Regions from separate parts of the Bacillus sp. EA-CB0995 genome, predicted to be linked through region 3. Evidence: a T-box and tRNA genes for the amino acid it is inferred to sense, from the RefSeq annotation. Region 3 holds a T-box; the other regions hold tRNA genes.
The links. A T-box is a leader RNA that pairs with one kind of tRNA and senses whether it is charged. The one in region 3 lies ahead of ACEWFJ_RS06425 (valine--tRNA ligase), so its partner is inferred to be a tRNA-Val.

Region 1 (6,926 bases), 1.5 Mb from region 3:
CGACTCTTTATCAATTGCAGCTTTAATACTATCGTAGTCCGGATTAACAAGCTTACCATTTACGTATATGGATGGTGCACCTTGTACTTTTAATTTCTCAGCAAGGTCAAGATCCTTCTGTACTTTATCTTTTATTTCCTTACTATTTAAATCTTTTTTAAATTCCGCTACATCAATACTAGGAAGCTTTTGTTTTACTATATTTACTAATAGATCCTCTGTAATCCACTCTTCTTGTTCATTCTGTTGATTGTGATATATTTCATCATAAAATGTCCAAAAAGCTTTTGGATCTTGCTTGTAAATTGCTTCCAGCAGCTGCTCCTAAATCAGAATCTTTCCCAATAAATGGAAAATTAATAAAATGCAGCTGAACTTTCCCTTTGTTAATATACTCTTCTTTTAAACGTGGTAATACCGTTGCATCCCATGTACGACAAGCTGGACATTTAAAATCTCCAAACTCAACAATATGAATCGGAGCATCTTTCTCTCCTAACGATTGTTGTGTGCCATATGAAAATGTATCTTTTCCTTTTTCCGTCTTATTACTCACAATGCTATATGCAATCGTCCCAATTACAATCAGTACCGCAACAGTAAAAATAACACCGAGAATTATAATATTTTTTGATTTCATACACATTCCTCTTTAATGTTTTTTATTCTTTGTATGATGCTTATATACATTACTCATGATATCAATTCTCATATAAACAGTCCATTGAAGTTGCTCATAAAATAAGCAAAATTAAACAAATGTGACAATATTGTGTCTCACTTTTCTTAAATTCATTCACGTAAAGTGAAACTTCCATCAGTGGGGGTTTCTTCATCCCCCACCTATCTTCTTCGCTTCTCTCTCAATCTTGAGGTGGGGGTCTTACTGCCCACGAATAGCGGGATAAAGTGAAACTTCCATCAGTGGGGGTTTTCTTTATCCCCCACTGATGGTTAGTTGAACCAATCGGGCTCTTACGGGCAGCTATCTCCCACCTATCTTCTTTGTTTTCTCAGAATCTTGAGGTGGGAGTCTTACTGCCCGTTAGTGCGGGATAAAAAAGAGTAAGTTCATTTTGAACTTACTCTTAACTAACCGCCTTTACATGCTGTACTGGTTGATTTTTAGGAATATCCTGACGAATGACAAGCTTTTCATTTGTAGCTTGTACATATTCTGCATGAGTAATATACCCTTCTTGCTCCATAAGCTTTAACACAATATTACGTCTTTCCACAGCTTTATCATAATGTTGTATTGGTGAATAATAAGTTGGAGCTTTCACAACAGCTGCAAGCATAGCACTTTCACTCAATGTTAATTGATCTACCTCTTTACCGAAATAAAGTTTGGCTGCTTCCTCAACTCCCCATGCTCCTTCTCCATAATAAATATTGCTTAAGTACAATTTTAAAATCTCATCTTTCGTAAATGTTCGTTCTATTTTTTTTGTATAGAAAACTTCATCCCATTTACGAGAAAATGTTCGTTCATTTGTTAAAAAAACATTTTTTGCAAGTTGCTGAGTTATTGTACTACCACCTTGTACAACATGACCAGCTTTTATATTTTCTACTGTCGCTCTGACAATTGCAATATAGTCTAATCCATTATGATGATAGAAGCGCTTATCTTCAGTTGCAATAAATGCATTACCTAATTGTTCTGGCACCTCAAAATGAACAGGTACTTTCAATTTACTTATATCTTTGTTTTCAATCATTTTATTTCCAGCAAATAATAATGCACAGCCTAGTAATAATAATAATAATATAAGAGCTCTATAAAAAATTTTTGTTATCGAAGTTAAAGTAATATGATGATCAAAAGCAGTACGATGTACTGTTCGTTCTTTCACAACAGACACCCCCATTTCTTCTAACATTCATTGTTCTTAATTTAAGAATACCTTGCTTTTTAAAAATATCCAATCGATTTCTCTTACAACTTCCTTACAAAGTTGTAATTTAAATGAAAGAAAAAAACGTTTTCTACTACGGTAGAAAACGCTTGATATAATCAAATTATCTACGCCTATTATACGTCTAGAAACACAAAAAAAACGAGTTATCCTCGTCTAAACAGTACCGATGGTCGGGGTCGAACCGACACTCCTTACGGAACACGATTTTGAATCCCACTCAAACCATCAATCCTTATAAATAACTATACATCAAGGTTTATCGCATTTGTGAAAAAATCGTTGCATCAGATTCCTGTTAATTATACCTCTGTTCGTCAGGAATTTAAAGCGTTTTTTTATTAAACCTACATAACCCCTGCTTCTTATATTTCTGAATTAAGTGGACTTCATACTCTCTTGCGTCTTCTTCCAAATCAAACTCTGCCACGAACTTATATGTAAGTTTTCCTCTCTCCATCAAGCCTCTGTGTTCCGAGTTTTTTCTATAAGTAAATAAAAATAACTATTGTTTTTGATGAGTATTCATAAAAACAGAACCTAAATCCACAATTTTACTCAGAAAAAATTGCAAAAGCATCATATTTTCAATAAAATTAATTGTGAAAATTTAATCGTACGATTGGAGAGGTAGATCATTAGAAAATTTATAGTATCTTATCTGTATTCTTTTATTAGCTTGATTATTTCAGCAAATCTGTTGGGACTGATTATGTCTCCAAATTTATTAGATTGGAAAAATGTTTTAGGTCTTACTATAATGATGATAATTTATGGGGCACCTATGGTTTTAATAGGATGTATAATAGGTGAATTATTATATAGATATTATATAGTACCTAAATCCCTACCTTTTAAATTAGCTTTAGTTATGTATTCTCTATTAGGTAGTATAGTAATGTTATTAATTAGAACTTTAATTGGTGGGATTCCTCAAAATATTAATGAAATATTCAATTTGAATTTTTTTCTACTTTCGACTGTTTGTTCTATAATTTTTTTTATAAAAAGAAATACATACAAATAAAAAAGACAGCCTCATTGACCGCCTGTTACTTACCACTGCCATCCAAGATGAATTAGTTCATCTTTAAGTTCTGCTCTTTCCCAACTGCTTTTTGTATGTCTTAATTGGTCTGCTTTAACTTCGACCTCATGGTTCCATTCGTCTATTGTATAGCTTTGTTCGTCAATTATAGATGGCTCTCTCAATCCGATTAACGATCCAACATATAAAACTGAGACAGCTATAGACATAAGTATAATTAGTTTTGTTCTAGTCTTCATACCGCACCCCCACCTATGAACATTTTACCACAAAAAAAGAGAGCATTAGCTCTCCTTAATTAATTATTCGTAATCTTACTTCTTGAATTCTAATTTGATTACATTGTTGAACAAGGCATAGCCTTGAACGCATGGTTAAGGGTTTCGCCTTTGACCATATTATAAAATGAGAATTTTATTATCTCTTCTTGAACTAACTGGGCAGTTTAGTTTAACAACTATTAGTTACCATCAACGGTAAAGTAAAAAATTCATAGAGGGTAGCGTTAAAATTCGATAATAGGCTATTTCAGGGCTTTGTGCAGTGTTTATGAAAACTTCACAAATAAATCAAGTTTGATATTGAAAGAAGGATATATGCCATTTCCATGTTATAAAAACAAAATATGATAATTTCAGTAATAGAGAGGTTTCTATTGCTAACTTAAGAATTCTTAATGTCTTTTTGTTAGAGATCCACCAGCTCTTTATTTAATGTATTCTTTGCGACTGAAAGCTCGCTTTGGTAATACTGTATAGTTGCTGGTCTTAGATTTCTTAAGTGGCAATCTTTAATAAAGAAAGAAAATGCTTCTTCATCATTTATTCTTTGTGTGATTAAGTTCAACTCAGTATCTGTCAGTTCTCCACGACGTCTCATTATAAAAACCTCCTATGCGTCTGATTCGATGCACACGATTTTGACTTATTTCTGTCGTGTAAAAAAAGACAAAATAAAAAAGCCCTCACATATGAGAAGCCTTGATTTAAAGCTATTTACAGTACCGATGGTCGGGGTCGAACCGACACTCCTTACGGAACACGATTTTGAGTCGTGCGCGTCTGCCAATTCCGCCACATCGGCATAATATGGAGGCGGCAACCGGATTCGAACCGGTGGTAAAGGTTTTGCAGACCTCTGCCTTACCACTTGGCTATGCCGCCATATTAAATTTGGAGCGGAAGACGGGATTCGAACCCGCGACCCCAACCTTGGCAAGGTTGTATTCTACCACTGAACTACTTCCGCAAAAATGGCTGGGCTAGCTGGATTCGAACCAGCGCATGACGGAGTCAAAGTCCGTTGCCTTACCGCTTGGCTATAGCCCATCGAATTATTAATACATTATATGACTTATTATCATTTTTATTACTTTAAATATCCAAACTCGACATTTAGTATATTATCATAACTAATTTAATTTGTAAAGTAATATTAAAAATGGGGCGACTGATGGGAATCGAACCCACGAGTGTCGGAGCCACAATCCGATGCGTTAACCACTTCGCCACAGCCGCCATGCTGTGTTGGCAGGGGCAGTAGGAATCGAACCCACGCCGGAGGTTTTGGAGACCTCTGTTCTACCGTTAAACTATGCCCCTATATAAAATGTAAATGGTGGAGGGGGCAGATTCGAACTGCCGAACCCGAAGGAGCGGATTTACAGTCCGCCGCGTTTAGCCACTTCGCTACCCCTCCGACTTACATGGTGCCGGCTAGAGGACTTGAACCCCCAACCTACTGATTACAAGTCAGTTGCTCTACCAATTGAGCTAAGCCGGCATTATATCTAAAATGGTGGCTCGGGACGGAATCGAACCGCCGACACGAGGATTTTCAGTCCTCTGCTCTACCGACTGAGCTACCGAGCCTTCATAAATGGCGGTCCCGACCGGGGTCGAACCGGCGATCTCCTGCGTGACAGGCAGGCATGTTAACCACTACACCACGGGACCATTGGTTGCGGGGACAGGATTTGAACCTGCGACCTTCGGGTTATGAGCCCGACGAGCTACCAGACTGCTCCACCCCGCGACGATATTTATAAATTTATATGGTGGAGGATGACGGGATCGAACCGCCGACCCCCTGCTTGTAAGGCAGGTGCTCTCCCAGCTGAGCTAATCCTCCAAAGTGGTGACCCGTACGGGATTCGAACCCGTGTTACCGCCGTGAAAGGGCGGTGTCTTAACCACTTGACCAACGGGCCAAAATATTATGGCGGAGAGCAAGGGATTCGAACCCTTGATACGCTTATGACGTATACACGATTTCCAATCGTGCTCCTTCGGCCATCTCGGACAGCTCTCCAATTGGCTCCGCAGGTAGGACTCGAACCTACGACCGATCGGTTAACAGCCGATAGCTCTACCACTGAGCTACTGCGGAATACTGTAAGCCTGGCAACGTCCTACTCTCACAGGGACAAAGTCCCAACTACCATCGGCGCTAGAGAGCTTAACTTCCGTGTTCGGTATGGGAACGGGTGTGACCTCTCTGCCATCATTACCAGACTGTATTTAATTGAGACAATCATCATTATACTTTATTCAAAAATAAAGTCAACAAGTTTTTATATTCTCTCAAAACTAGATAACATCAATGTAGTATACATATTGTATGGTTAAGTCCTCGATCTATTAGTATTCGTCAGCTCCACATGTCACCATGCTTCCACCTCGAACCTATCAACCTGATCATCTTTCAGGGATCTTACTAGCTTAACGCTATGGGAAATCTCATCTTGAGGGGGCTTCATGCTTAGATGCTTTCAGCACTTATCCCTTCCGCACATAGCTACCCAGCTATGCCCTTGGCAGAACAACTGGTACACCAGCGGTGCGTCCATCCCGGTCCTCTCGTACTAAGGACAGCTCCTCTCAAATTTCCTACGCCCACGACGGATAGGGACCGAACTGTCTCACGACGTTCTGAACCCAGCTCGCGTACCGCTTTAATGGGCGAACAGCCCAACCCTTGGGACCGACTACAGCCCCAGGATGCGATGAGCCGACATCGAGGTGCCAAACCTCCCCGTCGATGTGGACTCTTGGGGGAGATAAGCCTGTTATCCCCGGGGTAGCTTTTATCCGTTGAGCGATGGCCCTTCCATGCGGAACCACCGGATCACTAAGCCCGACTTTCGTCCCTGCTCGACTTGTAGGTCTCGCAGTCAAGCTCCCTTATGCCTTTGCACTCTACGAATGATTTCCAACCATTCTGAGGGAACCTTTGGGCGCCTCCGTTACTTTTTAGGAGGCGACCGCCCCAGTCAAACTGCCCACCTGACACTGTCTCCCGGGTCGATAAGACCCGTAGGTTAGAATTTCAATACAGCCAGGGCGGTATCCCACCAGCGCCTCCACCGAAGCTAGCGCTCCGGCTTCAAAGGCTCCCGCCTATCCTGTACAAGCTGTACCAAAATTCAATATCAGGCTACAGTAAAGCTCCACGGGGTCTTTCCGTCCTGTCGCGGGTAACCTGCATCTTCACAGGTACTATAATTTCACCGAGTCTCTGGTTGAGACAGTGCCCAAATCGTTACACCTTTCGTGCGGGTCGGAACTTACCCGACAAGGAATTTCGCTACCTTAGGACCGTTATAGTTACGGCCGCCGTTTACTGGGGCTTCAGTTCAGAGCTTCGCTTGCGCTAACCCCTCTCCTTAACCTTCCAGCACCGGGCAGGTGTCAGCCCCTATACTTCGCCTTACGGCTTCGCAGAGACCTGTGTTTTTGCTAAACAGTCGCTTGGGCCTATTCACTGCGGCTTTCCGTTAAGAAAGCACCCCTTCTCCCGAAGTTACGGGGTCATTTTGCCGAGTTCCTTAACCAGAGTTCTCTCGCACACCTTAGGATTCTCTCCTCGCCTACCTGTGTCGGTTTGCGGTACAGGCACCTTTTATCTCGCTAGAAGCTTTTCTTGGCAGCGGGGAATCAAAGACTTCGCTCCATAAG
Region 2 (6,926 bases), 430 kb from region 3:
GAACGATTTGTTTAAAGATTTTTGTATTCTTCTCAACTAAATCTAAGCGAGTTTCACCTGGCTTTTGTGGTAATCCAGCAGTGATAACAACAAGATCTGCATCTTTACAATCTGCATAGCTGCCTTTCCAAACTTTTGTTGGAGCTGGAGCAAATGGAACAGCATGGCTTAAATCCATTGCTTCCCCTTCTGCTTTTGCTTCGTTTACGTCAACAAGAACAAACTCTTCAGCTACACCTTGGTTAATCATAGAATATGCATAGCTGCAACCTACAGCTCCTGTTCCTACTAATACTACGCGGTTAATACCTTTTTTCATGGTAAAATCCCCTCTCTATTTTTCATTTCATTATTATTATTATCATTGTCATTTAAGTAAATAATTAAAATACTGATTTTATATTGTTTAACTTCCTTACACACATATTGTAGCACGTTCATTTGTGAATGTATTCACAAATTATGACCTATTTGTGAACTTTTTCACAGATGAGAGAAAATTATAGTATCAGGTATGGAATCTATCCCAGTTTAAGCGAAATACATTCACATACTAGTTCCGCCAGAATCATAAACCACTTATCGTCTATTCGGCGATTCGCCAATATCCAACATACGTAAGCAGTAAAAGGGACTCTCCCAAAAGACACCTACTTGCCTTTGGATAAGCCCCGTTTTTTCTATCCCGCATTAACGGGCAGTAAGACCCCCATCTCAAGATTGAGAGAGAAGCGAAGAAGATAGGCGGAGGATAACGGCCTTTAAAAGCCCGATTGGTTCAACTAACCATCAGTGGGGGATGAAGAACCCCCACTGATGGAAGTTTCACTTTATAAAAAGAAGAAACATAACCCAATAACAGCGCCGGCATATAACAAGTTGACAACACAAAATCCCATAATAATACAATGCACCTTTGTATTATTAAGCTAAATGAAAATACTCATATATCTTATATAAGTTGTCCACACCTTTTTTCAGCTTTCAAATATTATATATTGAGTCAAAAATTTATTTTGAAAGGAGTTGGTTTATATAAATAAGCATACAAAATGCGTCTGTGAACAACTAGCAGAATTACAGGTAGGTACAGTAGTAGATATTTTTCTAAATGGAAACTTTATAGATGATGTTACGTTTGTTAACTTTAATCCTGAAAACTTTTGCGCAACTTTCGTATTTACAGAAGGAGACGAAGAAGGAGGAGTACTTCTTATAGATTGCCGTGATATTCAAGCACTTACAATTAGTAAGGGCTAGTTTATAAAAGAGAGCTTTGAAAAAAGCTCTTTTTTTATAATTTCAAAATATATTTCTATCCGAGATAAACAAAAGAGGAAGAGGGAAAGAAACATGTCAATTCTCATAAATCATACTGCTACCCCTAAAATATTCAATCCGAATTTAGTAAAGGACACAGATATACAATCTTCACATATAAAAAATAAAAACAAACACCTTGAAGATATTTGTTGCCTTTTAAACACCTTTAATTTAGGAAGAAAAGTAAACGAAATTATAGTTAATGGCACACCATTAACCGTTTCAATTTTCACAGGATTTCACTTTAACACAGGTCTTGCTACGTTTATAGATAAAAGTGGGCGCATTATCCTCGCTAATTGCGAGCGCATTGATGCAATTGTTCTTTAGCATTTTTATTGATATTAAAACGAAGAATTGTATTTTAAATAAAAAAACTATCTTCTTTAATTAATACTCATGTGATTAAAGTTGAGGATTAATTATCCATTAACACAAGACAAATAAAAAAGAGATAGCATATATGCTATCTCTTTTTTTATGACCCGTACGGGATTCGAACCCGTGTTACCGCCGTGAAAGGGCGGTGTCTTAACCACTTGACCAACGGGCCAATTTCTGGCAGAGAAGAAGGGATTCGAACCCTCGCACCGCGTAAGCGATCTACTCCCTTAGCAGGGGAGCCCCTTGAGCCACTTGGGTACTTCTCTATATATGGCTCCGCAGGTAGGACTCGAACCTACGACCGATCGGTTAACAGCCGATAGCTCTACCACTGAGCTACTGCGGAATATGGTGGGCCTAAATGGACTCGAACCATCGACCTCACGCTTATCAGGCGTGCGCTCTAACCAGCTGAGCTATAGGCCCATAGAAAAAGCGGGTGAAGAGAATCGAACTCTCGACCAGAGCTTGGAAGGCTCTTGTTTTACCACTAAACTACACCCGCATAAAAATGGTGAGCCATGAAGGACTCGAACCTTCGACCCTCTGATTAAAAGTCAGATGCTCTACCAACTGAGCTAATGGCTCATTTTGAAATGGTGCCGGCTAGAGGACTTGAACCCCCAACCTACTGATTACAAGTCAGTTGCTCTACCAATTGAGCTAAGCCGGCTTGTATATTTCAAAATGGTGGCTCGGGACGGAATCGAACCGCCGACACGAGGATTTTCAGTCCTCTGCTCTACCGACTGAGCTACCGAGCCTTAATATAAATGGCGGTCCCGACCGGGGTCGAACCGGCGATCTCCTGCGTGACAGGCAGGCATGTTAACCACTACACCACGGGACCATTGGTTGCGGGGACAGGATTTGAACCTGCGACCTTCGGGTTATGAGCCCGACGAGCTACCAGACTGCTCCACCCCGCGATGATATAATATTCTTTTAAATAAAAATGGAGGAGGTAGAGGGATTCGAACCCCCGCGCGACTCTCGCCGCCTGTCGGTTTTCAAGACCGATCCCTTCAGCCGAACTTGGGTATACCTCCGAGATATATGAAACTTGAGTGGTGGACCTTGTAGGACTCGAACCTACGACCGGACGGTTATGAGCCGTCTGCTCTAACCAGCTGAGCTAAAGGTCCTTTATGGTAGCGGCGGAGGGGATCGAACCCCCGACCTCACGGGTATGAACCGTACGCTCTAGCCAGCTGAGCTACACCGCCATAAATAAAGTATAAGTGGAGCCTAGCGGGATCGAACCGCTGACCTCCTGCGTGCAAGGCAGGCGCTCTCCCAGCTGAGCTAAGGCCCCATTATTTTAAAACTATCGGGAAGACAGGATTCGAACCTGCGACCCCCTGGTCCCAAACCAGGTGCTCTACCAAGCTGAGCCACTTCCCGTTAATAAGCGCGCCCGAGAGGACTCGAACCCCTAACCTTTTGATCCGTAGTCAAACGCTCTATCCAATTGAGCTACGGGCGCATATGGTGCCGAGGGCGGGGGTCGAACCCGCACGGTGGTCACCCACCGCAGGATTTTAAGTCCTGTGCGTCTGCCTGTTCCGCCACCCCGGCATGTCATATTGAAAATTGGAGCGGAAGACGGGATTCGAACCCGCGACCCCAACCTTGGCAAGGTTGTATTCTACCACTGAACTACTTCCGCAGACATATATGAGATATTTTATTAAAAGTGCGGGTGAAGGGAGTCGAACCCCCACGCCAAAGGCGCCAGATCCTAAGTCTGGTGCGTCTGCCAATTCCGCCACACCCGCATAATATAATTTTTCAAGAAAAAATGGGGCGACTGATGGGAATCGAACCCACGAATGCCGGAGCCACAATCCGGTGCGTTAACCACTTCGCCACAACCGCCATAGTTGCTGGTGCCGGCTAGAGGACTTGAACCCCCAACCTACTGATTACAAGTCAGTTGCTCTACCAATTGAGCTAAGCCGGCATTATATGGTGGAGGATGACGGGATCGAACCGCCGACCCCCTGCTTGTAAGGCAGGTGCTCTCCCAGCTGAGCTAATCCTCCATTTGCCTGGCAACGTCCTACTCTCACAGGGACAAAGTCCCAACTACCATCGGCGCTAGAGAGCTTAACTTCCGTGTTCGGTATGGGAACGGGTGTGACCTCTCTGCCATCATTACCAGACTGTATTCAATTGAGACAATCATTATTATACTTGATTCACTAAAAAAGTCAACAAGTTTTTTTATATTCTCTCAAAACTAGATAACATCAATGTAGTATACATATTGTATGGTTAAGTCCTCGATCTATTAGTATTCGTCAGCTCCACATGTCACCATGCTTCCACCTCGAACCTATCAACCTGATCATCTTTCAGGGATCTTACTAGCTTAACGCTATGGGAAATCTCATCTTGAGGGGGCTTCATGCTTAGATGCTTTCAGCACTTATCCCTTCCGCACATAGCTACCCAGCTATGCCCTTGGCAGAACAACTGGTACACCAGCGGTGCGTCCATCCCGGTCCTCTCGTACTAAGGACAGCTCCTCTCAAATTTCCTACGCCCACGACGGATAGGGACCGAACTGTCTCACGACGTTCTGAACCCAGCTCGCGTACCGCTTTAATGGGCGAACAGCCCAACCCTTGGGACCGACTACAGCCCCAGGATGCGATGAGCCGACATCGAGGTGCCAAACCTCCCCGTCGATGTGGACTCTTGGGGGAGATAAGCCTGTTATCCCCGGGGTAGCTTTTATCCGTTGAGCGATGGCCCTTCCATGCGGAACCACCGGATCACTAAGCCCGACTTTCGTCCCTGCTCGACTTGTAGGTCTCGCAGTCAAGCTCCCTTATGCCTTTGCACTCTACGAATGATTTCCAACCATTCTGAGGGAACCTTTGGGCGCCTCCGTTACTTTTTAGGAGGCGACCGCCCCAGTCAAACTGCCCACCTGACACTGTCTCCCGGGTCGATAAGACCCGTAGGTTAGAATTTCAATACAGCCAGGGCGGTATCCCACCAGCGCCTCCACCGAAGCTAGCGCTCCGGCTTCAAAGGCTCCCGCCTATCCTGTACAAGCTGTACCAAAATTCAATATCAGGCTACAGTAAAGCTCCACGGGGTCTTTCCGTCCTGTCGCGGGTAACCTGCATCTTCACAGGTACTATAATTTCACCGAGTCTCTGGTTGAGACAGTGCCCAAATCGTTACACCTTTCGTGCGGGTCGGAACTTACCCGACAAGGAATTTCGCTACCTTAGGACCGTTATAGTTACGGCCGCCGTTTACTGGGGCTTCAGTTCAGAGCTTCGCTTGCGCTAACCCCTCTCCTTAACCTTCCAGCACCGGGCAGGTGTCAGCCCCTATACTTCGCCTTACGGCTTCGCAGAGACCTGTGTTTTTGCTAAACAGTCGCTTGGGCCTATTCACTGCGGCTTTCCGTTAAGAAAGCACCCCTTCTCCCGAAGTTACGGGGTCATTTTGCCGAGTTCCTTAACCAGAGTTCTCTCGCACACCTTAGGATTCTCTCCTCGCCTACCTGTGTCGGTTTGCGGTACAGGCACCTTTTATCTCGCTAGAAGCTTTTCTTGGCAGCGGGGAATCAAAGACTTCGCTCCATAAGGAGCTTCCCCATCACAGCTCAGCCTTCGCGGTAAGCGGATTTGCCTACTTACCAGCCTAACTGCTTGGACGTGCACAACCAATCGCACGCTTCTTCTATCCTTCTGCGTCCCTCCATTGCTCAAACGATAAAGAGGTGGTACAGGAATATCAACCTGTTGTCCATCGCCTACGCCTGTCGGCCTCGGCTTAGGTCCTGACTAACCCTGAGCGGACGAGCCTTCCTCAGGAAACCTTAGGCATTCGGTGGACGGGATTCTCACCCGTCTTTCGCTACTCATACCGGCATTCTCACTTCTAAGCGCTCCACCAGTCCTTACGATCTGACTTCACAGCACTTAGAACGCTCCCCTACCACTGATACCATAGGTATCAATCCGCAGCTTCGGTGGTGTATTTAGCCCCGGTACATTTTCGGCGCAGAGTCACTCGACTAGTGAGCTATTACGCACTCTTTAAATGGTGGCTGCTTCTAAGCCAACATCCTAGTTGTCTAAGCAACTCCACATCCTTTTCCACTTAATACACACTTTGGGACCTTAGCTGGCGGTCTGGGCTGTTTCCCTTTTGACTACGGATCTTATCACTCGCAGTCTGACTCCCAAGGATAAGTCATTGGCATTCGGAGTTTGACTGAATTCGGTAATCCGATGAGGACCCCTAGTTCAATCAGTGCTCTACCTCCAAGACTCTCACACTTGAGGCTAGCCCTAAAGCTATTTCGGGGAGAACCAGCTATCTCCAGGTTCGATTGGAATTTCTCCGCTACCCACACCTCATCCCCGCACTTTTCAACGTGCGTGGGTTCGGGCCTCCATTCAGTGTTACCTGAACTTCACCCTGGACATGGGTAGATCACCTGGTTTCGGGTCTACGACCACGTACTAAACGCCCTATTCAGACTCGCTTTCGCTACGGCTCCGCCTCTTCAGCTTAACCTCGCACGGGATCGTAACTCGCCGGTTCATTCTACAAAAGGCACGCCATCACCCGTTAACGGGCTCTGACTATTTGTAGGCACACGGTTTCAGGATCTCTTTCACTCCCCTTCCGGGGTGCTTTTCACCTTTCCCTCACGGTACTGGTTCACTATCGATCACTAGGTAGTATTTAGCCTTGGGAGATGGTCCTCCCGGATTCCGACGGAATTTCACGTGTTCCGCCGTACTCAGGATACATTCAAGAGGGAACGAAGTTTCAACTACAGGGTTGTTACCTTCTATGACGAGCCTTTCCAGGCTGCTTCGTCTACCTCGTTCCTTTGTAACTCCGTATAGAATGTCCTACAACCCCAAGAGGCAAGCCTCTTGGTTTGGGCTAGATTCCGTTTCGCTCGCCGCTACTCAGGAAATCGCATTTGCTTTCTCTTCCTCCAGGTACTTAGATGTTTCAGTTCCCTGGGTCTGTCTTCTTTACCCTATGTATTCAGATAAAGATACCATACCATTACGTATGGTGGGTTTCCCCATTCGGAAATCTCCGGATCAAAGCTTACTTACAGCTCCCCGAAGCATATCGGTGTTAGTCCCGTCCTTCATCGACTCCTAGTGTCAAGGCATCCACCGTGCGCCCTTTCTAACTTAACCAAAATTAAAAAAATATGAGCTACA
Region 3 (6,926 bases):
GGAAAATCGTGAGCGGGATTGCAAAGTCAGAAAACATGGTTTGTATATTTCTTAGCCATGAAGGGGCTGAAAAGTTATACGTGCGTCGAAAGCGTCGCATAATGGTCCTCCGTATTAGAAACTCCTCTCGGATGCAATCATAAGAGAAGAATAAATGTGATATTACATTATGCAGGATAAGCGTCTAATGTGCTTGTGCTGCACTTTTCCATTTTCTTTGCATATGTTATAAAAAACTTGGTTAAGCTGATTGAAAATGAATACTCCCCCACTTAGCGGAGCTGGAAGTGGGGGTTTCTAACGTTTCGACCTAACGGAGGATTAACGTTAGTGGAGTTAACACACTGGCGAGCTGTTTCACACCTAACCCCTCTATCCCGTTTGTCCATGCATTCGGGAATGCTTTTCGTAAAATATTTGCTGCAGCGTTTACGTCTGCATTAATGAAGATTCCCTTCGCAGAACGATACATACCACGCTTGATTCGTTTTCCTGGAAAAGTTGCATGCTTGTCATTTGTTCCATACGTTGGAATGAAGTCAAGATTCCAAAAACTTGCTTTGGATGTATACGATTCTTCGATTACAATCACTTCGATACCTACTTTTTTTGCTTTATATGTAATCATTTGAATCAATACACTGTGTGGGATATGACAAAACGTTTGGTTCTGTTTCTTTCCCATATCCGTTTCCTGTTTCCAATTTTTGTTCTGACCAACTACGATTTTGCAAATTCTCTCTTCCTGTGCTCGTTTTACAATCTCATGACTTGCCTTATGAAAAAGATCTTTGATTTTCAGATAACGTTTTTGATGAAGTTTTTCTAATCTTTTCGAAGTATACTTGTAAAATCACTCTTTAATTTGTTGTAGAATTGATTGATGCTTTTGATCTGCTTGCCCTTCACAAGAACAGGTTTCATACCTGTGTTTGTGACAATAGTTGCAAGGTTATCAATGCCTAAATCAATTCCCATATAACGTCCATTCTCTTCAACGAATGGTATTTTGGAAGGAGCATCTACCACCAATTCCACTACATAGGCATGATATTTAGGAATCACACGAACTTGTTTCAGTTTGCCTTTGGCACAACCTAATTTCCCAATATTTAATTGGCATTTTGTCTTTGGAAATTTTAAAAAGGTATGATGTTTAATAACACAGTCTTGGTTTGTATACAGCACCTCTTTTTCCACAGAACGAATATATTTGGGAATTCTCGGTTTTCCTGTATATTTGTTTGGATTTTGTTGATAATCTCGTAAGCTTGCAAAAAAGGAATGCCAGTTTTGAAATACAGTTTTCATGATGGATTGACTGGATTGTGCAGGTAAAGAACGATAATCTTTTTGAAGCATAGCTTTAAACAAGGCATCTAGAAAATAATAATCTACATGAGGATTTTCTTTCGTAGGTTTGGAAAACAAATTGCATTTGATCTCTTTCTGTTTTTCTTTCGGTTTCATCTTCTCTTTTGCTAATTTCTTTCGATAGGCGAGAAGCTGCGTATCATTCATCTTTTCGATATATTGATCTATACTATCCAACACTTCTTTTTGTAGGGGCTGTAACTCTTTTTCTTGTGTCAGTCCTGTATACACCTGACGTATATAAAAGTTGGCCGTATTGTACATATTCTTGGCATTCTGACAAGATTCTTGAAAGTAAGCATACATACGATGTCCTTTTTTAATCCAAATTTGAAATGTTTGATAGTTGGATTGTTGTTCCTGATTCTTTTTCATCTTTTCACCTCCTTCTTAAGAAGATTATACCAAGAAGGAACATACGTTTCTATAATTTTCTGAAAATAAGATGCACTTTTTCGATTCACCTCGCCACCTTCACGTACGTTTAGAGGTGGGAGTCCTCTCGAAAGGTATGATAGAATTAATAATTGTAGATGTAAGTCGAAAAAAAATTTTATCTTGACGAATGTAGTTTCGTTTTTTACACTATTGTATATAATAAATAACAATTATATAAATGCATTGAAGGGGAAGAGTATAACATTAAACGTCTGCAGAGAGGAGAATTATTAGCTGGAAGATTCTCTAGATAGTCATGTTAGAAGGTAGCCCTGGAGCATCTTTTCTGAACGGAGTCATTCTCATTAGGAAAAGACGGATTTGTCCGTTATCAAATTAAGAGTATAAGCAAATTTTGAATTTGTTTGTAAATAAAGGTGGTACCGCGATGTCCCTCGTCCTTTTTGGATGAGGGGCATTTTTTATTTTGAAGGAGGGAAAATAATGTCAAACACGGAAAAGAATTTACCGACTAAATATGATCATATGTCCGTTGAAGAAGGCCGTTATCAATGGTGGCTTGAAGGCAAATATTTCGAAGCAACAGGAGATGAAAAGAAACAACCATATACAATTGTAATCCCGCCTCCAAACGTAACTGGTAAGCTGCACTTAGGTCATGCTTGGGATACGACGCTTCAAGATATTTTAACTCGTACAAAGCGTATGCAAGGTTACGATGTATTATGGCTTCCAGGAATGGATCATGCTGGTATTGCAACACAAGCGAAAGTAGAAGGAAAACTTCGTGAAGAAGGTATTTCACGTTACGATCTTGGTCGTGAGAAATTCCTTGAAAAAGCGTGGGAATGGAAAGAAGAATACGCTTCTCACATTCGTCAGCAATGGGGGAAAGTCGGTTTAGGACTAGATTATTCTCGTGAGCGTTTCACATTAGATGAAGGTTTATCTGATGCTGTTAATAAAGTATTCGTTCAATTATACGAAAAAGGTTTAATTTACCGCGGTGAGTATATCATCAACTGGGACCCAGCAACACGCACAGCTCTTTCTGATATTGAAGTAATTCATAAAGAGGTTCAAGGTGCATTCTATCATATGAACTATCCGTTAACAGACGGTTCTGGTCACATTCGTCTTGCAACAACTCGTCCAGAAACGATGCTTGGTGATACAGCGGTAGCAGTTCATCCAGAAGATGATCGTTACAAACATTTAATCGGAAAAACAGTTACACTTCCAATCGTTGGCCGTGAGATTCCGATTATTGCTGATGAGTACGTAGAAAAAGATTTCGGAACAGGCGTTGTGAAAATTACACCAGCTCATGACCCGAATGACTTTGAAGTAGGTAACCGTCATGACTTACCACGCATCTTAGTAATGAACGAAGATGGAACGATGAACGAAAAAGCTGGTAAGTATAATGGTATGGATCGTTTCGAATGCCGTAAAGAGTTAGTAAAAGATTTACAAGAAGCTGGCGTATTAGTAGAAATCGAGCCTCATATGCACTCAGTAGGTCATAGTGAGCGCAGCGGTGCAGTTGTTGAGCCTTACTTATCAACACAGTGGTTCGTAAAAATGGCACCACTTGCAGAAAAAGCGATTGAACTTCAACAAAAAGAAGAAGAAAAAGTAACGTTCGTACCAGAGCGTTTTGAAAACACATACTTACGCTGGATGGAAAACATTCACGACTGGTGTATTTCTCGTCAATTATGGTGGGGTCACCGCATTCCAGCTTGGTATCATAAAGAGACTAGTGAAGTATACGTAGGTACAGAAGCACCGGCAGATATTGAAAACTGGAACCAAGATAACGACGTACTTGATACATGGTTTAGCTCAGCATTATGGCCGTTCTCAACACTTGGTTGGCCGAATGAAGATGCAGAAGACTTCAAACGTTACTATTCAACAGATGCTTTAGTAACTGGTTATGATATTATCTTCTTCTGGGTATCTCGTATGATTTTCCAAGGTTTAGAGTTTACAGGAGAGCGTCCATTTAAAGATGTATTAATTCACGGTTTAGTTCGTGATGAGCAAGGACGTAAAATGAGTAAATCTCTTGGTAACGGTATTGATCCAATGGATGTTATTGATAAGTACGGTGCAGATGCAATGCGCTTCTTCTTATCAACAGGAAGTGCACCAGGCCAAGATTTACGCTTCAGCATGGAGAAAGTAGAATCTACTTGGAACTTCATTAATAAAATTTGGAATGCATCACGCTTCGTATTAATGAACATGGATGACATGAAATACGAAGATATCGATTTAACTGGTGAAAAATCAGTTGCAGATAAGTGGATTTTAACTCGCTTAAATGAAACAATCGAAAGTGTAACACGTAATATGGATAAATATGAGTTTGGTGAAGCTGGCCGTTCATTATACAACTTCATTTGGGATGATTTCTGTGACTGGTACATTGAGATGGCGAAACTTCCGTTATACGGTGAAGATGAAGCAGCGAAGAAAACAACTCGTTCTGTTTTAGCATATGTACTTGATCAAACAATGCGCCTATTGCATCCATTCATGCCATTCGTAACAGAAACGATTTGGCAGCACTTACCTCATGAAGGCGAATCTATTACAGTAGCGGCATGGCCGACAGTTCGTGAAGATTTACAAGACAAAGAAGCAGCAGCAGAAATGCACCTTCTAGTTGATATCATTCGCTCTGTTCGTAACATTCGTGCTGAAGTAAATACGCCAATGAGCAAAAAAGTTCAATTGCAAATTAAAGCAAAAGACGAAGCAGTACTAGCGCAGCTTACGAAAAATAGCTCTTACATCGAACGTTTCTGTAATCCAAGTGAATTAACAATTCAAACGGATTTACAAGCACCGGAAAAAGCGATGACTGCAATTGTATCAGGTGCAGAGTTATTCTTACCGTTAGCTGATTTGATTAACCTTGAAGAAGAAAAAGCACGTCTTGAAAAAGAACTTGAGAAGTTTGACAAAGAAGTAGAGCGTGTACAGAAGAAACTTTCAAATCAAGGATTCGTAGCAAAAGCTCCAGCTGCAGTTATTGATGGAGAACGCGCGAAGGAACAAGATTATCTAGAAAAACGTGAAGCAGTTCGCCAACGTCTAGCTGATCTTCAAAAATAAAGTTATTCGAAAGAGACTCACTATATTGGTGAGCCTCTTTTATTTGCGTATAATAGAGCTGAGATACTCTGTTGTCTTGGTTCGTTTTTTTGCTGATTTGAAAGGGGAATAGCATACATGATACATACATATGAGGAAGCAATCGACTGGATTCATAGTCGTTTAAAATTTGGGATTAAACCAGGGTTAGAACGCATGCGATGGATGCTAGAGGAACTTGGAAATCCAGAGCGACATATAAAATGTGTTCATCTTGCGGGAACAAATGGAAAAGGTTCTACTCTCACATATATGCGCTATATGTTACAGGAGGCAGAGTATAAAGTAGGAACCTTTACCTCACCGTATATCGAAACGTTTAATGAACGGATTAGTACAAACGGAATGCCAATTACAGATCAAGAAATTACAGATCTCGTAAATATAGTCAAACCTGTTGTGGAAAAGTTAGATAAAACGGATTTAGGCGAAACGACAGAATTTGAAATTATTACTGTTATGGCGCTTTATTATTTTGGAAAGACAAATCCGTGTGACATCGTTTTATTTGAGACAGGTCTTGGAGGGCGTTTTGATTCAACAAATGTCATTCACCCTGTACTGAGTATTATTACAAATATAGGTCATGATCATATGCATATTTTAGGAGATACGCTAGAAGATATCGCATTTGAAAAAGCGGGAATTGTGAAATCAGGTGTTCCTGTTATAACAGGTGTGCAGCAAGGTGGAGCGTTAGAAGTAATTCGTACTATCACGAATGAAAAACGTTCTAACATATATGAACTTGGGAATCAATTTAAAGTGGAACATCTTTCTGCAGATAAGCAAGGTGAACAATTTACATTCTCGTCTCCATTCCATACATATGAAGACCTTTTCATTTCCATGAAAGGCCAGCATCAAGTGCAAAATGCTGCACTTGCGCTTATGGCGATCACGTACTTAAAAGTGTATCAGGCGTTCTTAATTGATGAGGAGCATATTCGAAAAGGATTAGCTGAGGCATACTGGATTGGACGTTTTGAACAACTATCTACTCACCCACATATCATTATTGATGGCGCTCACAATCCAGAAGGAGTGCATAGCCTTGTAGAAACTGTTCGTGCCCACTATAGTGAAAAGCGAATTATTGTTTTATTTACAGCGCTTGGGGATAAACAATTGGATGAAATGGTTGGACAGCTAGAAACAATTGCAGATGAAATGATCTTTACGACGTTTACGTTTGATCGTGCAATTTCCGCTGAGGCACTTGCTGCTTATTCAAAACGAGAATCGAAACATATTTTTAAGAATTGGCAGGAAGCGATTGATACAACAATGGCTTCTCTGCAAGAAGAGGATGTTTTCATATTAACAGGTTCTCTTTATTTCATATCAGAAGCTCGTAAATACGTTATGCAAAAAACTAGACAGAAATAAACTGTCTAGTTTTTTAGTTCTACAAATAAAGACGTAAGCATACATATAAGATAACAATATAGGATAATTTGACGAATCTCTATGACAAATATCTCGTTCTTTTTTGAAACGAGTATGATACGATGCTGGCAATGATAAGAAGTAAGGAGTGGGGGTATGGACAAGCAATCGCGAACAATTTCAATTAAAGTGAATGGAACGGAAGCCAATTATGTAGAAAAGAAAGAGCATGAGCAAAAGAAAGAAGAGTTTGAGTGGGTGCTGCCAGAGAATACAGTGACAAATAATGTTGTTCCGTTTCAAAAAAATGTATTATCTTCCATGAAAAAAGGGAAAAAGGGATGGAGTAATACTTTCATTTTGACAGTATCCACAGCGATTGTAATTGGGACAGGATTTGGAATGGGAATGCTGCATCTGTTAACAGGTCAAGAAACAGTTCGTGAAACTACAGCCCCAGTAGCAAATGTTACAGAGAAAAATGAGACGAAACAATCAACAAATGAGAAAAAGAAGAAAATAAAGCAGCATCAGCAGCTTTATCACCGCTTACTATATATTTTGTGCAGGGCGGGGTATTTTCTACGAAAGAAAAG
Region 4 (6,926 bases), 1.1 Mb from region 3:
TCTAACCTCTCTACCATCTCGTCTGTGGCACCTTTTTGTTTTCCAAATACAAACGATGCCCCTGTTCCTCCTGTTAACGGATTCGCAACGTCACAAGCTGCTTCAATTTTAACCTTCTTTAAACGAGAATCTAACTGTGACATATCAAAAGAAGTAATAGAATCTAAATTCCCACCATTCGGCTCTATAACGCGATTATCGCTATCAAAAAAACGCACACCTAAAGCGGATAACATTCCTGTTCCTCCATCATTTGTAGCACTTCCCCCAAGCCCTAAAACAATATGATGAACTCCTTGTTCTAGCGCGTGTAAAATGAGTTCTCCTGTTCCTTTTGTTGTCGTTAGGAGTGGATTCCTTTTATCAAGTGGAACATGGTGTAAACCAGAGGCAGCTGCCATTTCAATAAAAGCGGTCCGTTTATCTGAAGAGAGACCGTAAAATCCTTCTACTAAATTTCCTAATGGACCTGTAACAGGGATATTCACGATTCTTCCCTTTGTTGCATCAACAAGAGCTTGTACTGTTCCTTCCCCACCATCTGCAATAGGAATTTTTATATACTCTGCTTCTGGATATATAGAGCGAAATCCTTTCTCTACTGCTTCACATACTTCTAATGCAGTTAAACTTTCTTTATAAGAATCAGACGCAATGATAATCTTCACATGAAACAACTCCCTTTTACTGTATGAAAAACCATTAAACATATTACAAAATATATCTCGTTCTAATTTATCAAAAAATCAACAAGAAAACTCCATCTTCAAAATAAATAAGATAGCGGAATAAAGTAAAACTTCCATCAGTAAATCTCCATTCCCCACTGACGGAAAGCTCTATCATATCTTGTTTAACTTCTTAGAATCTTGAAATGAGAGTCTTACCGTACGCGAGTCGCGGGGGATAAACAAAAAAAGCTTGAAATCCAATATTGGACTTCAAGCTTTTCTTTTATTTGTATGGAGCCTAGCGGGATCGAACCGCTGACCTCCTGCGTGCAAGGCAGGCGCTCTCCCAGCTGAGCTAAGGCCCCAAGTTGGAGCGGAAGACGGGATTCGAACCCGCGACCCCAACCTTGGCAAGGTTGTATTCTACCACTGAACTACTTCCGCAAAATGATGAGCCATGAAGGACTCGAACCTTCGACCCTCTGATTAAAAGTCAGATGCTCTACCAACTGAGCTAATGGCTCGTAAATGGCTGGGCTAGCTGGATTCGAACCAGCGCATGACGGAGTCAAAGTCCGTTGCCTTACCGCTTGGCTATAGCCCATTAATATTTACTAGTATGCTTGTCTCACCAAAAAAATAAACCTTTGTAAGGTTATTTTTTAAAAATAAATGGTGGAGGGGGCAGATTCGAACTGCCGAACCCGAAGGAGCGGATTTACAGTCCGCCGCGTTTAGCCACTTCGCTACCCCTCCGACATTGAAAATTATATGGTGGAGGATGACGGGATCGAACCGCCGACCCCCTGCTTGTAAGGCAGGTGCTCTCCCAGCTGAGCTAATCCTCCAAAAGTGGTGACCCGTACGGGATTCGAACCCGTGTTACCGCCGTGAAAGGGCGGTGTCTTAACCACTTGACCAACGGGCCAAAAAGTTTTAATACTTCGCACAAGCTTCCAACCGGGCTTGAACCGGTGACCTCTTCCTTACCATGGAAGTGCTCTACCAGCTGAGCTATGGAAGCATATGGCTCCGCAGGTAGGACTCGAACCTACGACCGATCGGTTAACAGCCGATAGCTCTACCACTGAGCTACTGCGGAATAATGCAAGCCTGGCAACGTCCTACTCTCACAGGGACAAAGTCCCAACTACCATCGGCGCTAGAGAGCTTAACTTCCGTGTTCGGTATGGGAACGGGTGTGACCTCTCTGCCATCATTACCAGACTTATGAAGGTATATTCCTTCAAAACTAGATAACATTTGCTTCATATTATATGGTTAAGTCCTCGATCTATTAGTATTCGTCAGCTCCACATGTCACCATGCTTCCACCTCGAACCTATCAACCTGATCATCTTTCAGGGATCTTACTAGCTTAACGCTATGGGAAATCTCATCTTGAGGGGGCTTCATGCTTAGATGCTTTCAGCACTTATCCCTTCCGCACATAGCTACCCAGCTATGCCCTTGGCAGAACAACTGGTACACCAGCGGTGCGTCCATCCCGGTCCTCTCGTACTAAGGACAGCTCCTCTCAAATTTCCTACGCCCACGACGGATAGGGACCGAACTGTCTCACGACGTTCTGAACCCAGCTCGCGTACCGCTTTAATGGGCGAACAGCCCAACCCTTGGGACCGACTACAGCCCCAGGATGCGATGAGCCGACATCGAGGTGCCAAACCTCCCCGTCGATGTGGACTCTTGGGGGAGATAAGCCTGTTATCCCCGGGGTAGCTTTTATCCGTTGAGCGATGGCCCTTCCATGCGGAACCACCGGATCACTAAGCCCGACTTTCGTCCCTGCTCGACTTGTAGGTCTCGCAGTCAAGCTCCCTTATGCCTTTGCACTCTACGAATGATTTCCAACCATTCTGAGGGAACCTTTGGGCGCCTCCGTTACTTTTTAGGAGGCGACCGCCCCAGTCAAACTGCCCACCTGACACTGTCTCCCGGGTCGATAAGACCCGTAGGTTAGAATTTCAATACAGCCAGGGCGGTATCCCACCAGCGCCTCCACCGAAGCTAGCGCTCCGGCTTCAAAGGCTCCCGCCTATCCTGTACAAGCTGTACCAAAATTCAATATCAGGCTACAGTAAAGCTCCACGGGGTCTTTCCGTCCTGTCGCGGGTAACCTGCATCTTCACAGGTACTATAATTTCACCGAGTCTCTGGTTGAGACAGTGCCCAAATCGTTACACCTTTCGTGCGGGTCGGAACTTACCCGACAAGGAATTTCGCTACCTTAGGACCGTTATAGTTACGGCCGCCGTTTACTGGGGCTTCAGTTCAGAGCTTCGCTTGCGCTAACCCCTCTCCTTAACCTTCCAGCACCGGGCAGGTGTCAGCCCCTATACTTCGCCTTACGGCTTCGCAGAGACCTGTGTTTTTGCTAAACAGTCGCTTGGGCCTATTCACTGCGGCTTTCCGTTAAGAAAGCACCCCTTCTCCCGAAGTTACGGGGTCATTTTGCCGAGTTCCTTAACCAGAGTTCTCTCGCACACCTTAGGATTCTCTCCTCGCCTACCTGTGTCGGTTTGCGGTACAGGCACCTTTTATCTCGCTAGAAGCTTTTCTTGGCAGCGGGGAATCAAAGACTTCGCTCCATAAGGAGCTTCCCCATCACAGCTCAGCCTTCGCGGTAAGCGGATTTGCCTACTTACCAGCCTAACTGCTTGGACGTGCACAACCAATCGCACGCTTCTTCTATCCTTCTGCGTCCCTCCATTGCTCAAACGATAAAGAGGTGGTACAGGAATATCAACCTGTTGTCCATCGCCTACGCCTGTCGGCCTCGGCTTAGGTCCTGACTAACCCTGAGCGGACGAGCCTTCCTCAGGAAACCTTAGGCATTCGGTGGACGGGATTCTCACCCGTCTTTCGCTACTCATACCGGCATTCTCACTTCTAAGCGCTCCACCAGTCCTTACGATCTGACTTCACAGCACTTAGAACGCTCCCCTACCACTGATACCATAGGTATCAATCCGCAGCTTCGGTGGTGTATTTAGCCCCGGTACATTTTCGGCGCAGAGTCACTCGACTAGTGAGCTATTACGCACTCTTTAAATGGTGGCTGCTTCTAAGCCAACATCCTAGTTGTCTAAGCAACTCCACATCCTTTTCCACTTAATACACACTTTGGGACCTTAGCTGGCGGTCTGGGCTGTTTCCCTTTTGACTACGGATCTTATCACTCGCAGTCTGACTCCCAAGGATAAGTCATTGGCATTCGGAGTTTGACTGAATTCGGTAATCCGATGAGGACCCCTAGTTCAATCAGTGCTCTACCTCCAAGACTCTCACACTTGAGGCTAGCCCTAAAGCTATTTCGGGGAGAACCAGCTATCTCCAGGTTCGATTGGAATTTCTCCGCTACCCACACCTCATCCCCGCACTTTTCAACGTGCGTGGGTTCGGGCCTCCATTCAGTGTTACCTGAACTTCACCCTGGACATGGGTAGATCACCTGGTTTCGGGTCTACGACCACGTACTAAACGCCCTATTCAGACTCGCTTTCGCTACGGCTCCGCCTCTTCAGCTTAACCTCGCACGGGATCGTAACTCGCCGGTTCATTCTACAAAAGGCACGCCATCACCCGTTAACGGGCTCTGACTATTTGTAGGCACACGGTTTCAGGATCTCTTTCACTCCCCTTCCGGGGTGCTTTTCACCTTTCCCTCACGGTACTGGTTCACTATCGATCACTAGGTAGTATTTAGCCTTGGGAGATGGTCCTCCCGGATTCCGACGGAATTTCACGTGTTCCGCCGTACTCAGGATACATTCAAGAGGGAACGAAGTTTCAACTACAGGGTTGTTACCTTCTATGACGAGCCTTTCCAGGCTGCTTCGTCTACCTCGTTCCTTTGTAACTCCGTATAGAATGTCCTACAACCCCAAGAGGCAAGCCTCTTGGTTTGGGCTAGATTCCGTTTCGCTCGCCGCTACTCAGGAAATCGCATTTGCTTTCTCTTCCTCCAGGTACTTAGATGTTTCAGTTCCCTGGGTCTGTCCTCATTATCCTATGTATTCAGATAAAGATACCATACCATTACGTATGGTGGGTTTCCCCATTCGGAAATCTCCGGATCAAAGCTTACTTACAGCTCCCCGAAGCATATCGGTGTTAGTCCCGTCCTTCATCGACTCCTAGTGTCAAGGCATCCACCGTGCGCCCTTTCTAACTTAACCAAAATTAAAAAAATATGAGCTACACTGTTATCTAGTTTTCAAAGAACATATATTTTCGAGAGATAGTTCTCTCAAAACTGAACAAAACGAAACACGGAAACTTATATTGATGAACAGCGTTCATCAATTCTCCATAGAAAGGAGGTGATCCAGCCGCACCTTCCGATACGGCTACCTTGTTACGACTTCACCCCAATCATCTGTCCCACCTTAGGCGGCTGGCTCCAAAAAGGTTACCCCACCGACTTCGGGTGTTACAAACTCTCGTGGTGTGACGGGCGGTGTGTACAAGGCCCGGGAACGTATTCACCGCGGCATGCTGATCCGCGATTACTAGCGATTCCAGCTTCATGTAGGCGAGTTGCAGCCTACAATCCGAACTGAGAACGGTTTTATGAGATTAGCTCCACCTCGCGGTCTTGCGACTCTTTGTACCGTCCATTGTAGCACGTGTGTAGCCCAGGTCATAAGGGGCATGATGATTTGACGTCATCCCCACCTTCCTCCGGTTTGTCACCGGCAGTCACCTTAGAGTGCCCAACTTAATGATGGCAACTAAGATCAAGGGTTGCGCTCGTTGCGGGACTTAACCCAACATCTCACGACACGAGCTGACGACAACCATGCACCACCTGTCACTCTGCTCCCGAAGGAGAAGCCCTATCTCTAGGGTTGTCAGAGGATGTCAAGACCTGGTAAGGTTCTTCGCGTTGCTTCGAATTAAACCACATGCTCCACCGCTTGTGCGGGCCCCCGTCAATTCCTTTGAGTTTCAGCCTTGCGGCCGTACTCCCCAGGCGGAGTGCTTAATGCGTTAACTTCAGCACTAAAGGGCGGAAACCCTCTAACACTTAGCACTCATCGTTTACGGCGTGGACTACCAGGGTATCTAATCCTGTTTGCTCCCCACGCTTTCGCGCCTCAGTGTCAGTTGCAGACCAGAAAGTCGCCTTCGCCACTGGTGTTCCTCCATATCTCTACGCATTTCACCGCTACACATGGAATTCCACTTTCCTCTTCTGCACTCAAGTCTCCCAGTTTCCAATGACCCTCCACGGTTGAGCCGTGGGCTTTCACATCAGACTTAAGAAACCACCTGCGCGCGCTTTACGCCCAATAATTCCGGATAACGCTTGCCACCTACGTATTACCGCGGCTGCTGGCACGTAGTTAGCCGTGGCTTTCTGGTTAGGTACCGTCAAGGTGCCAGCTTATTCAACTAGCACTTGTTCTTCCCTAACAACAGAGCTTTACGACCCGAAGGCCTTCATCGCTCACGCGGCGTTGCTCCGTCAGACTTTCGTCCATTGCGGAAGATTCCCTACTGCTGCCTCCCGTAGGAGTCTGGGCCGTGTCTCAGTCCCAGTGTGGCCGATCACCCTCTCAGGTCGGCTACGCATCGTCGCCTTGGTGAGCCGTTACCTCACCAACTAGCTAATGCGCCGCAGGTCCATCTATAAGTGACAGCCGAAGCCGCCTTTCAATTTCGCACCATGCGGTGCAAAATGTTATCCGGTATTAGCCCCGGTTTCCCGGAGTTATCCCAGTCTTATAGGCAGGTTACCTACGTGTTACTCACCCGTCCGCCGCTAACTTCTTAAGAGCAAGCTCTTAATTGGTTCGCTCGACTTGCATGTATTAGGCACGCCGCCAGCGTTCATCCTGAGCCAGGATCAAACTCTCCAATAAAGTGTTTGTCTAGCATCATAAATAAAAATTGACGTTTCACGTTGTTTGTTTCGTTCAGTTTTCAAAGAACTTGTTAGCCGCTCATTTGCGACTTCCTTATGTTAACATCTCAACCATCTGATGTCAACAATGTTTTTTATTTCTCTTTTCGCTTGATGAATTCGTTCATCAGCGACGAATATTAATTTATCATATATAAAACTATATCGTCAATACCTTTTAATAAAAAATTCTTTTTCTCATATACCTTGTACAATCTTCAGGTGGAGCAATTCTTGTAAATACAGTAAATAACAATTTATATCGCTCTTCCATCGTCTTTTTTACAATACGATGGATCCTCTTATCCGCAAAGTCAAATAACAAT

Region 1: it has a tRNA-Val gene. The T-box ahead of ACEWFJ_RS06425 (valine--tRNA ligase) is inferred to sense a tRNA for this amino acid. The anticodon was not compared.
Region 2: it has a tRNA-Val gene. The T-box ahead of ACEWFJ_RS06425 (valine--tRNA ligase) is inferred to sense a tRNA for this amino acid. The anticodon was not compared.
Region 4: it has a tRNA-Val gene. The T-box ahead of ACEWFJ_RS06425 (valine--tRNA ligase) is inferred to sense a tRNA for this amino acid. The anticodon was not compared.

Annotation. Positions count from the first base shown of each region.
Region 1 covers NZ_CP169269.1:4,223,001-4,229,926, forward strand. The annotation lists partial or broken gene ACEWFJ_RS21655 (DsbA family protein) at 1-646, opposite strand, end outside; gene ACEWFJ_RS21660 (transglycosylase domain-containing protein) at 1,089-1,859, opposite strand; gene ACEWFJ_RS21665 (hypothetical protein) at 2,979-3,209, opposite strand; gene ACEWFJ_RS21670 (hypothetical protein) at 3,658-3,849, opposite strand; tRNA gene ACEWFJ_RS21675 (tRNA-Leu) at 3,972-4,053, opposite strand; tRNA gene ACEWFJ_RS21680 (tRNA-Cys) at 4,060-4,133, opposite strand; tRNA gene ACEWFJ_RS21685 (tRNA-Gly) at 4,144-4,218, opposite strand; tRNA gene ACEWFJ_RS21690 (tRNA-Gln) at 4,224-4,298, opposite strand; tRNA gene ACEWFJ_RS21695 (tRNA-His) at 4,412-4,487, opposite strand; tRNA gene ACEWFJ_RS21700 (tRNA-Trp) at 4,498-4,571, opposite strand; tRNA gene ACEWFJ_RS21705 (tRNA-Tyr) at 4,586-4,668, opposite strand; tRNA gene ACEWFJ_RS21710 (tRNA-Thr) at 4,677-4,752, opposite strand; tRNA gene ACEWFJ_RS21715 (tRNA-Phe) at 4,766-4,841, opposite strand; tRNA gene ACEWFJ_RS21720 (tRNA-Asp) at 4,850-4,925, opposite strand; tRNA gene ACEWFJ_RS21725 (tRNA-Met) at 4,928-5,004, opposite strand; tRNA gene ACEWFJ_RS21730 (tRNA-Val) at 5,025-5,100, opposite strand; tRNA gene ACEWFJ_RS21735 (tRNA-Glu) at 5,105-5,179, opposite strand; tRNA gene ACEWFJ_RS21740 (tRNA-Ser) at 5,189-5,280, opposite strand; tRNA gene ACEWFJ_RS21745 (tRNA-Asn) at 5,284-5,358, opposite strand; rRNA gene rrf (5S ribosomal RNA) at 5,368-5,483, opposite strand; rRNA gene ACEWFJ_RS21755 (23S ribosomal RNA) at 5,590-6,926, opposite strand, start outside.
Region 2 covers NZ_CP169269.1:801,550-808,475, reverse strand. The annotation lists gene ACEWFJ_RS04340 (L-lactate dehydrogenase) at 1-319, opposite strand, end outside; gene ACEWFJ_RS04335 (penicillin-binding protein) at 1,036-1,260, shown strand; gene ACEWFJ_RS04330 (hypothetical protein) at 1,354-1,653, shown strand; tRNA gene ACEWFJ_RS04325 (tRNA-Glu) at 1,805-1,876, opposite strand; tRNA gene ACEWFJ_RS04320 (tRNA-Ser) at 1,883-1,973, opposite strand; tRNA gene ACEWFJ_RS04315 (tRNA-Asn) at 1,979-2,053, opposite strand; tRNA gene ACEWFJ_RS04310 (tRNA-Ile) at 2,057-2,133, opposite strand; tRNA gene ACEWFJ_RS04305 (tRNA-Gly) at 2,142-2,212, opposite strand; tRNA gene ACEWFJ_RS04300 (tRNA-Lys) at 2,220-2,295, opposite strand; tRNA gene ACEWFJ_RS04295 (tRNA-Thr) at 2,305-2,380, opposite strand; tRNA gene ACEWFJ_RS04290 (tRNA-Phe) at 2,396-2,471, opposite strand; tRNA gene ACEWFJ_RS04285 (tRNA-Asp) at 2,482-2,557, opposite strand; tRNA gene ACEWFJ_RS04280 (tRNA-Met) at 2,560-2,636, opposite strand; tRNA gene ACEWFJ_RS04275 (tRNA-Ser) at 2,664-2,756, opposite strand; tRNA gene ACEWFJ_RS04270 (tRNA-Ile) at 2,776-2,852, opposite strand; tRNA gene ACEWFJ_RS04265 (tRNA-Met) at 2,857-2,933, opposite strand; tRNA gene ACEWFJ_RS04260 (tRNA-Ala) at 2,950-3,022, opposite strand; tRNA gene ACEWFJ_RS04255 (tRNA-Pro) at 3,038-3,111, opposite strand; tRNA gene ACEWFJ_RS04250 (tRNA-Arg) at 3,120-3,193, opposite strand; tRNA gene ACEWFJ_RS04245 (tRNA-Leu) at 3,197-3,285, opposite strand; tRNA gene ACEWFJ_RS04240 (tRNA-Gly) at 3,302-3,376, opposite strand; tRNA gene ACEWFJ_RS04235 (tRNA-Leu) at 3,405-3,485, opposite strand; tRNA gene ACEWFJ_RS04230 (tRNA-His) at 3,510-3,585, opposite strand; tRNA gene ACEWFJ_RS04225 (tRNA-Thr) at 3,595-3,670, opposite strand; tRNA gene ACEWFJ_RS04220 (tRNA-Val) at 3,677-3,752, opposite strand; rRNA gene rrf (5S ribosomal RNA) at 3,757-3,872, opposite strand; rRNA gene ACEWFJ_RS04210 (23S ribosomal RNA) at 3,981-6,902, opposite strand.
Region 3 covers NZ_CP169269.1:1,228,316-1,235,241, forward strand. The annotation lists gene ACEWFJ_RS06415 (hypothetical protein) at 1-100, opposite strand, end outside; partial or broken gene ACEWFJ_RS06420 (RNA-guided endonuclease InsQ/TnpB family protein) at 311-1,749, opposite strand; T-box leader at 1,987-2,218, shown strand; gene ACEWFJ_RS06425 (valine--tRNA ligase) at 2,257-4,902, shown strand; gene ACEWFJ_RS06430 (bifunctional folylpolyglutamate synthase/dihydrofolate synthase) at 5,020-6,330, shown strand; partial or broken gene ACEWFJ_RS06435 (stage II sporulation protein B) at 6,487-6,926, shown strand, end outside.
Region 4 covers NZ_CP169269.1:99,379-106,304, forward strand. The annotation lists gene ACEWFJ_RS00530 (glycerate kinase) at 1-668, opposite strand, end outside; tRNA gene ACEWFJ_RS00535 (tRNA-Ala) at 964-1,036, opposite strand; tRNA gene ACEWFJ_RS00540 (tRNA-Gly) at 1,041-1,115, opposite strand; tRNA gene ACEWFJ_RS00545 (tRNA-Lys) at 1,123-1,195, opposite strand; tRNA gene ACEWFJ_RS00550 (tRNA-Gln) at 1,201-1,275, opposite strand; tRNA gene ACEWFJ_RS00555 (tRNA-Tyr) at 1,345-1,427, opposite strand; tRNA gene ACEWFJ_RS00560 (tRNA-Val) at 1,444-1,519, opposite strand; tRNA gene ACEWFJ_RS00565 (tRNA-Glu) at 1,525-1,599, opposite strand; tRNA gene ACEWFJ_RS00570 (tRNA-Thr) at 1,623-1,695, opposite strand; tRNA gene ACEWFJ_RS00575 (tRNA-Asn) at 1,699-1,773, opposite strand; rRNA gene rrf (5S ribosomal RNA) at 1,783-1,898, opposite strand; rRNA gene ACEWFJ_RS00585 (23S ribosomal RNA) at 1,949-4,870, opposite strand; rRNA gene ACEWFJ_RS00590 (16S ribosomal RNA) at 5,008-6,559, opposite strand; gene ACEWFJ_RS00595 (hypothetical protein) at 6,779-6,926, opposite strand, start outside.